Regions from separate parts of the Rhizobium sp. 42MFCr.1 genome, predicted to be linked through region 3. Evidence: predicted binding sites of a transcription regulator. Region 3 holds the regulator's gene; each other region holds the start of a gene.
What was found. The regulator LexA, encoded in region 3, represses DNA repair genes until DNA is damaged. The targets are predictions, from matches to a motif close to TGTTCNNNNTGTGTTCNG.

Region 1 (2,274 bases), on a different contig from region 3:
GTCCCGCAGCCGCATGCTGCGCCGGGTCATGCCCAGCCGTTTCGTCGCCATTTCGAAACGGCGCGCAATCTGCCAGGCATAGGGTCCGGCGCCCTTCATTCGCTTGCCGAACTCAGCATCGTAATCCTTTCCGCCGCGCATCGAGCGGACCAGCGACATGACGTGACGATAGCGGTCGGGATAGTTCTGCAGCAGCCAGTCGCGAAACAGCGGCGACACCTCGAGCGGGAGACGCAGGATGACATAACCCGCCTCGGTGGCACCCGCCGCGTGCGCCGCATCCAGAATTCGCTCAAGCTCATGGTCGTTGAGCGCCGGAATCATCGGGGCAGCCAGGACCGATGTCTGGATGCCTGCGTCGGAGAGTGCGCGGATGGCCTCCAGCCGGCGCGTCGGCGTCGAGGCGCGGGGCTCCATAGTCCGCGCCAGCTTTCGGTCGAGCGTCGTCACCGACAGTGAAACGCGGACAATGTTCCTCTCCGCCATCGCCGAGAGAATGTCGAGGTCGCGCAGGATCATTGCCGACTTGGTTACGATCGAAACCGGATGGTTCGCCTTTTCGAGCACCTCAAGGATCTGCCGCATAATGCGCCATTCCTTTTCGATCGGCTGGTAGGGATCGGTGTTGGTGCCGATCGCGATCACCCGCGGCTTGTAACCAGGCTTCGCCAATTCTCGCTCCAGGAGTTTCGCCGCATCCGGCTTGGCAAACAGCTTGGCTTCGAAGTCCAGACCGGCCGAAAGGCCCATATAGGCATGCGTCGGCCGCGCGAAGCAGTAAATGCAGCCATGCTCGCAGCCGCGATAGGGATTGATCGAGCGGTCGAAGGGAATGTCCGGCGACTCGTTGCGGGTGATGACCGTTCGCGGCTTCTCGATCTGCACGTCGGTCTTGAACGGCGGCAGATCCTCAAGGTTCTGCCAGCCATCGTCGAACGCTTCCCGGCGCAGAGGCTCAAAGCGCCCGCTCGGATTAAGCCCGGCCGCACGCCCACGGCGGCGGTCGACATCGATCCGCAGGCCGGCAGATACGATCATCGTATCGGCAATATCTGCCGTATGGGCAGGCGCGAATGCGGCCTGCCCTGCAAGGGACTGCTCATTCATCGGATTCTCCGCTGGCGGAAGCTTTGCTTCCATCCGTTTTGATGATTAAATTCCTATCGGCAAAAAGAGAACAATGCAAGAACAAAATGAGGAAAGTGTCGCTGGCAAAGTTTTGTGCGGCGCTCTATGAATAGGCAATGTTGACAGTTGTACTGGAATGCCAGGATCAGGAACCGGAACTGGCGCAGACGTTATCGGTGTTGGTTGCAGGCGCAGTGGAGGGGCTCGTCAGCGACGTCGTGGTGCTGGACCACGACTCGCGGGATGGAACGTCGAGGGTGGCCGACGCCGCCGGCTGCCGCTTTCATTCACAATGGGATATCAAGGATATAGTGCATTCGGCGCGAGGCGATTGGCTCCTTTTCGTGGAACCGGGGGCGCGACCGCAGACCGGGTGGATCGATGAGATTGCTGAGTATATGGCCCTCAACAAGCTGCCGGCGCGGTTCACCGCGTCGCGTGGATACCGGCGGCCTTTCCTGCAGCGTATCGGTCGTGCTTCGTCGCCGCTGGAGCTTGGGCTTCTCCTTTCGAAGACGCAGGCGATCACTGCCGCAAGAAGCGGAATGCGTCTCGCGGAATTCGCGAAGGGGCAAAAGCTGCGCAAGCTCAGCAGCGAGCTGATTCCATCCTGGGTCGCGCGCGCGGCGCGATAGTAGGGTAGGGCGCTGCTGCACGTGCCGCCCATGCGATAATTGGCGCCCGATACAATTTTGCGCTATAATTCCATCATGGCGCCGCCCGAGCGCCTCGCTTCGTGACGGTCGACCATGGAATGCCGGCAGGCGGCAGAACAGGTCAGCGGAAGTCTCCTCTTCTGCCGGTTTCCGGCAAAAGGAGGTGCGTCATGAAACGCAATATGATCCGCGGCCTGATAGCGGCCGTCATATTGACGACATCGATGATCGCGCATCCGCATTCGGCAGCATCGCAGATGATGCGCAGTTGCGCAGGCCGATCCGAGGTCGTCAATTTCCTCGACAAGAATTTTGCCGAGAGACTGACGGCGGTCGGGCTGATCAACCAGAACGCCATGCTTGAGGTCTACGCCGCGCAGAGCGGCACGTGGACGCTGCTCATCACGGATGTTCACGGCGTAAGCTGCATCCTGCTGTCGGGTGATAGCTGGGATACGATGCCTGCTCTGCCGGGCATAGGGGCATAGAG
Region 2 (2,274 bases), on a different contig from region 3:
GGTCAAAACTTAAATCCAGTGGCTTTTATCGCTCGCCTTAACCACTGTCCAGCAGACAAACAAAACCGGCCGCAATCTCATTAGGAATGCGACCGGTTTGAACTCTGGGAAACCGTCAGGCAAATCAGCCGTCTGCAGCCTCGTCGCCGTCATTTGCATCAGGGCCGCCATTCTGCAGGAAGCGGTCCGCAATCAGGCCAGCATTCTGACGAAGCGCCGTCTCGATCTCGCGCAGGAGATCCGGATTGTCACGCAGGAACAGCTTCGCATTTTCGCGGCCCTGGCCAAGACGCTGGCTATTATAGGAGAACCAGGCCCCTGATTTCTCGACGATACCCGCCTTGACGCCAAGGTCGACCAGTTCGCCGGTCTTCGAAACGCCTTCACCATACATGATGTCGAATTCGACCTGCTTGAAGGGAGGCGCCATCTTGTTCTTGACGACCTTGACGCGCGTCTGGTTGCCGATGACCTCTTCCCGCTCCTTGACTGCACCGATACGACGGATGTCGAGGCGAACGGACGCATAGAATTTCAGCGCGTTGCCGCCGGTCGTCGTTTCCGGCGAACCGAACATGACACCAATCTTCATGCGGATCTGGTTGATGAAGATGACCATGGTGTTGGACTTCGAAATCGAAGCCGTCAGCTTGCGCAGCGCCTGGCTCATCAGGCGCGCCTGAAGGCCCGGCAGATTGTCGCCCATTTCGCCTTCGATTTCGGCACGCGGCGTCAGCGCAGCAACCGAGTCGACGACAAGAACGTCGACAGCGCCGGAACGCACCAGCGTATCGGTGATCTCGAGCGCCTGCTCGCCAGTATCCGGCTGCGAGATCAGGAGGTTCTGCAGATCGACACCGAGCTTGCGGGCGTAAACCGGGTCAAGCGCGTGTTCCGCATCGACGAAGGCACAGATGCCACCCTTCTTCTGCGATTCAGCTATCGTCTGCAGCGCCAGCGTCGTCTTACCCGAGCTTTCTGGTCCGTAAATCTCAATGATACGGCCCTTTGGAAGGCCGCCGATGCCGAGCGCGATATCCAACCCGAGAGAACCTGTCGAAACCGTTTCGATCTCGACGACGTTCTCGTTCGAGCCGAGCTTCATGATTGAGCCCTTGCCGAACGACCGCTCGATCTGTGAGAGTGCCGCTTCAAGTGCCTTGCTTTTGTCCACCGATTTGTCCTCTACAAGCCGCAATGTATTCTGTGACATTCGATCCACCTTTAGGTTATTGAAGCCGCTCAAGCAATGTCGCCAGCGATGGCGATTTTGTACCGCATTTGTTCTCATTGCGCAAGTTGCGCGCAAATAATTGAAACAAAAAGGTAAATTTGCCAGTGTTCTACATTTGTTTTCGTGATGGAAAGCAACGGCTTAGATATAGCGCTCTGGTCGCCAGCCGACCAGCGGCGGCAGGACGATTCGTATCTTTCGACCGTGCGGGACGATGAAATGAAGCGGAAGATTCTTGTCCTCGGCGGAGCCCACATCGACAGGCGCGGACGCATCTCAGGCGACACCGTGCCAGGCGCCAGCAATCCAGGCTCATGGTTTGAGGAGCCGGGCGGCGGCGGCTTCAATGCGGCGCGCAACCTTGCCAGGTTGGGCTTCGATGTGACGATGATTTCACCGCGTGGCGGCGATCCGATCGGCGAGATGGTCGGCGAGGCGGCCGACTTCGCTGGGGTTCATGATCGCCCCTTCATTTTCCTGGATCGGAAGACGCCGAGTTACACCGCAATCATCGAGAACGACGGAAACCTCGTGATTGCGCTTGCCGACATGGATCTCTATCGGATGTTCGTGCCGCGGCGCCTTTCGATCCGTGCCGTACGTGACGCCTTTGCCGCCACCGATTTCATTCTCATTGATGCCAACCTGCCGGCAGAGACGCTGGCATCGATCGTCGAGCGCGCAAAAGCTCTCGGCAAGCCGGTGGGCGCGATCGCCATCTCGCCCGCGAAGGCCCTCAAGCTCAAACCATGCATCGAAGGGATCGACTATCTTTTCCTCAACGAGGCCGAGGCTGCCGCATTGACCGGCGAGCGCCCAAACGATCCCGCGCACTGGCCGTCACTGCTGGGTGACATCGGTTTACGCGGTGGCGTCGTCACCCGCGGCCAACGCGAGCTGATCGCCTTCGCGGATCGCCATGTTGTTGCCCAGCAGCCGGCAAACCTCGAAGATGTCGCGGATGTCACCGGTGCGGGTGACTCGCTTGCAGCCGGCGTTATCTCCGGATTGATGCGTGGAATTTCCTTAGCCGATGCCAT
Region 3 (2,274 bases):
TCCTCTTACTTGCCCTTCTGCGCTCCAAGATCCGCTACCTCGGCGCTGGCATTGCGGCGCTGGCAACAGTGCTTGTTGTGGTTGCGCCGAGCGAACCGCCGCCCGACATGGTCATTGCCGAAGACGGCAATCTCGTCGCGATTGTGAGAGGACAAGTCCTTGCACCGAACCGGCCGCATCCGCCTGACTTCATTTTCGACCAATGGCGAATGGCGCTCGCCGCGGAGCGAGATCAACCACCGCAATTGTTGGAGGGTGTCAACGCTATCAGGCGGCGGGACATTCAAGGCAGATCGGAAAGGTTATCTGCCGTGGAATTGCGCAATGCCCGCGATGCGTTACGTCAGGCTGCGACGAGCGCTGAGAACCGATTTGTATGCCTGAAAGGCGTCTGGTGCACAGCCACGCACGATAGCGGCTACGTCGTGACGATCGTCGAAAATCCCGCTTACTTCGGCGCTGCCTGCGATACGGCCGATATCGTCGTGACACCCGCTCGCCTCCGCACGACGCGGTGCCGGTCGGGCGCACTTTTGTTCACCGGCGAAAACTTGCGTCGCTTTGGTGCCGCTGAGGTAAGGATCGACGATCAAGGTAGCCCCGTCGTCACGACGGCCTATACGAGGCTCGACCGCCCTTGGATCCGCCATCGGGCGTATAATTAGCGAAGCGGCACCTTTGACGGCGAGCCGCTTGCCTTCAATGATAGCGGCGAATGAGGCCGACAAGCTTGCCCTGGACCTTGACACGGTCAGGCCCGAAAATGCGCGTCTCGTAAGCCGGGTTTGCCGCCTCAAGTGCGATGGAGGCGCCTTTCCGGCGGAAGCGCTTGAGCGTCGCTTCCTCATCATCGACAAGCGCAACAACGATGTCGCCGGCATTGGCGGTGCTGCCGTTGCGGATGATTACCGTGTCGCCATCAAAGATGCCGGCCTCGATCATCGAGTCGCCCTTGACCTCAAGCGCATAGTGCTCGCCTGGGCCAAGCATGTCCGCCGGAACCGTGATGTCATGGGTATTGTTCTGAATTGCCGAAATCGGTACGCCGGCAGCAATCCGTCCCATGACCGGTACAGAGGCAGGACCGCCGTTGTCAGCCTGCGGCGCTGGCTTCGGCGCCACAACTGGCTGTGGTTTGCCGAGGCTGCCTTCGATAACGCTCGGCGAAAAACCGCGGCGGGGCTGCAGGCTCGGGTTATATGCCTCGGGCAGTTTGATGACTTCCAGAGCGCGGGCTCGATTCGGCAGTCGGCGAATGAAGCCCCGTTCCTCCAGCGCGGTAATCAGCCGGTGGATGCCTGACTTCGACGCGAGGTCCAAGGCATCCTTCATTTCATCAAAAGAAGGGGGGACACCGGACTCCTTCATTCGCTCGTGAATGAAGAGAAGAAGCTCCTGTTGCTTGCGCGTCAGCATCGAAGTTGAACCCCAGAGTCGTGAAACAAAGACAGAACAGACACTATATGTTCCATATGTGTTCCGCAAGTACCTAAATTTTCGTAAAACTTGCCTGCAACTTGCTGAGTTTTTGCGTCTCATTTGACCGAAAGCGTAGAAGGGGGTTGCATTGTCCTGTTGCCCGGCGCACATCTTCGCAAATTCCGGAGAAGTTGCCATGAGCGAAGCGCATCCGCTGGACCACATCGTGCTGCCGGTTCCAAATATCAGGCTCTCGCGCGAGCGTCTCGGAAAGCTGGGATTCACCGTCGCGCCCGACGCCCGGCACCCGTTTGGGACCGAGAATGCCTGCATATTCTTCGCCGACGAAACTTATCTGGAGCCTCTCGGGGTCGCCAATGCCGAACTGCATGAAGCTTCGGCGCAGAAAGGCAATGTCTTCACCGCGCGGGACCGTGCCTTTCGATTCCGATGTGGAGACGATGGGCTGTCTGCCGTGGTCTTTGCGACGGCGGATGCCGATCGCGACCATGCCCGGTTTCTGTCCGAAAAGATCAATGGCGGCGAGATGCTGCAGTTCGAGCGGCCGATGAAGATGCCCGATGGCTCGGAGGTGACGGCTGCATTTAAGCTCGCCTTTGCAGTTGACCTGCGCGCTCCAGATTTCTTTTTCTTCACATGCCAACGTGTCAACCCGCTGCCAGCCGACCGGAAAGCCCTGCAAGTGCATGCAAATGGGGTGGTTGGGATCGCAGAGATCGTGCTTGGGGCACCCGACCCCAAGGCGTTTGGACCATTCCTGCGCGCCGCCGCCCACAGCTTGGGAACGACCAATGAGGCCTTCGGTGTGAGTGTGACAACTCCGAATGCCAGAGT

Region 1: C934_RS0125115 (PA0069 family radical SAM protein) is a predicted target of LexA. The motif match lies at 1,174-1,191, and genes of this name have one in related genera.
Region 2: recA (recombinase RecA) is a predicted target of LexA. The motif match lies at 1,340-1,357, and genes of this name have one in related genera.

What each region holds. Positions count from the first base shown of each region.
Region 1 covers NZ_KB897853.1:5,822-8,095, forward strand. The annotation lists gene C934_RS0125115 (PA0069 family radical SAM protein) at 1-1,107, opposite strand, end outside; gene C934_RS0125120 (glycosyl transferase) at 1,245-1,763, shown strand; gene C934_RS0125125 (hypothetical protein) at 1,955-2,272, shown strand.
Region 2 covers NZ_KB897818.1:203,767-206,040, reverse strand. The annotation lists gene recA (recombinase RecA) at 125-1,213, opposite strand; gene C934_RS0101015 (carbohydrate kinase family protein) at 1,454-2,274, shown strand, end outside.
Region 3 covers NZ_KB897844.1:49,751-52,024, reverse strand. The annotation lists gene C934_RS33285 (hypothetical protein) at 1-665, shown strand, start outside; gene lexA (transcriptional repressor LexA) at 700-1,416, opposite strand; gene C934_RS0122295 (VOC family protein) at 1,616-2,274, shown strand, end outside.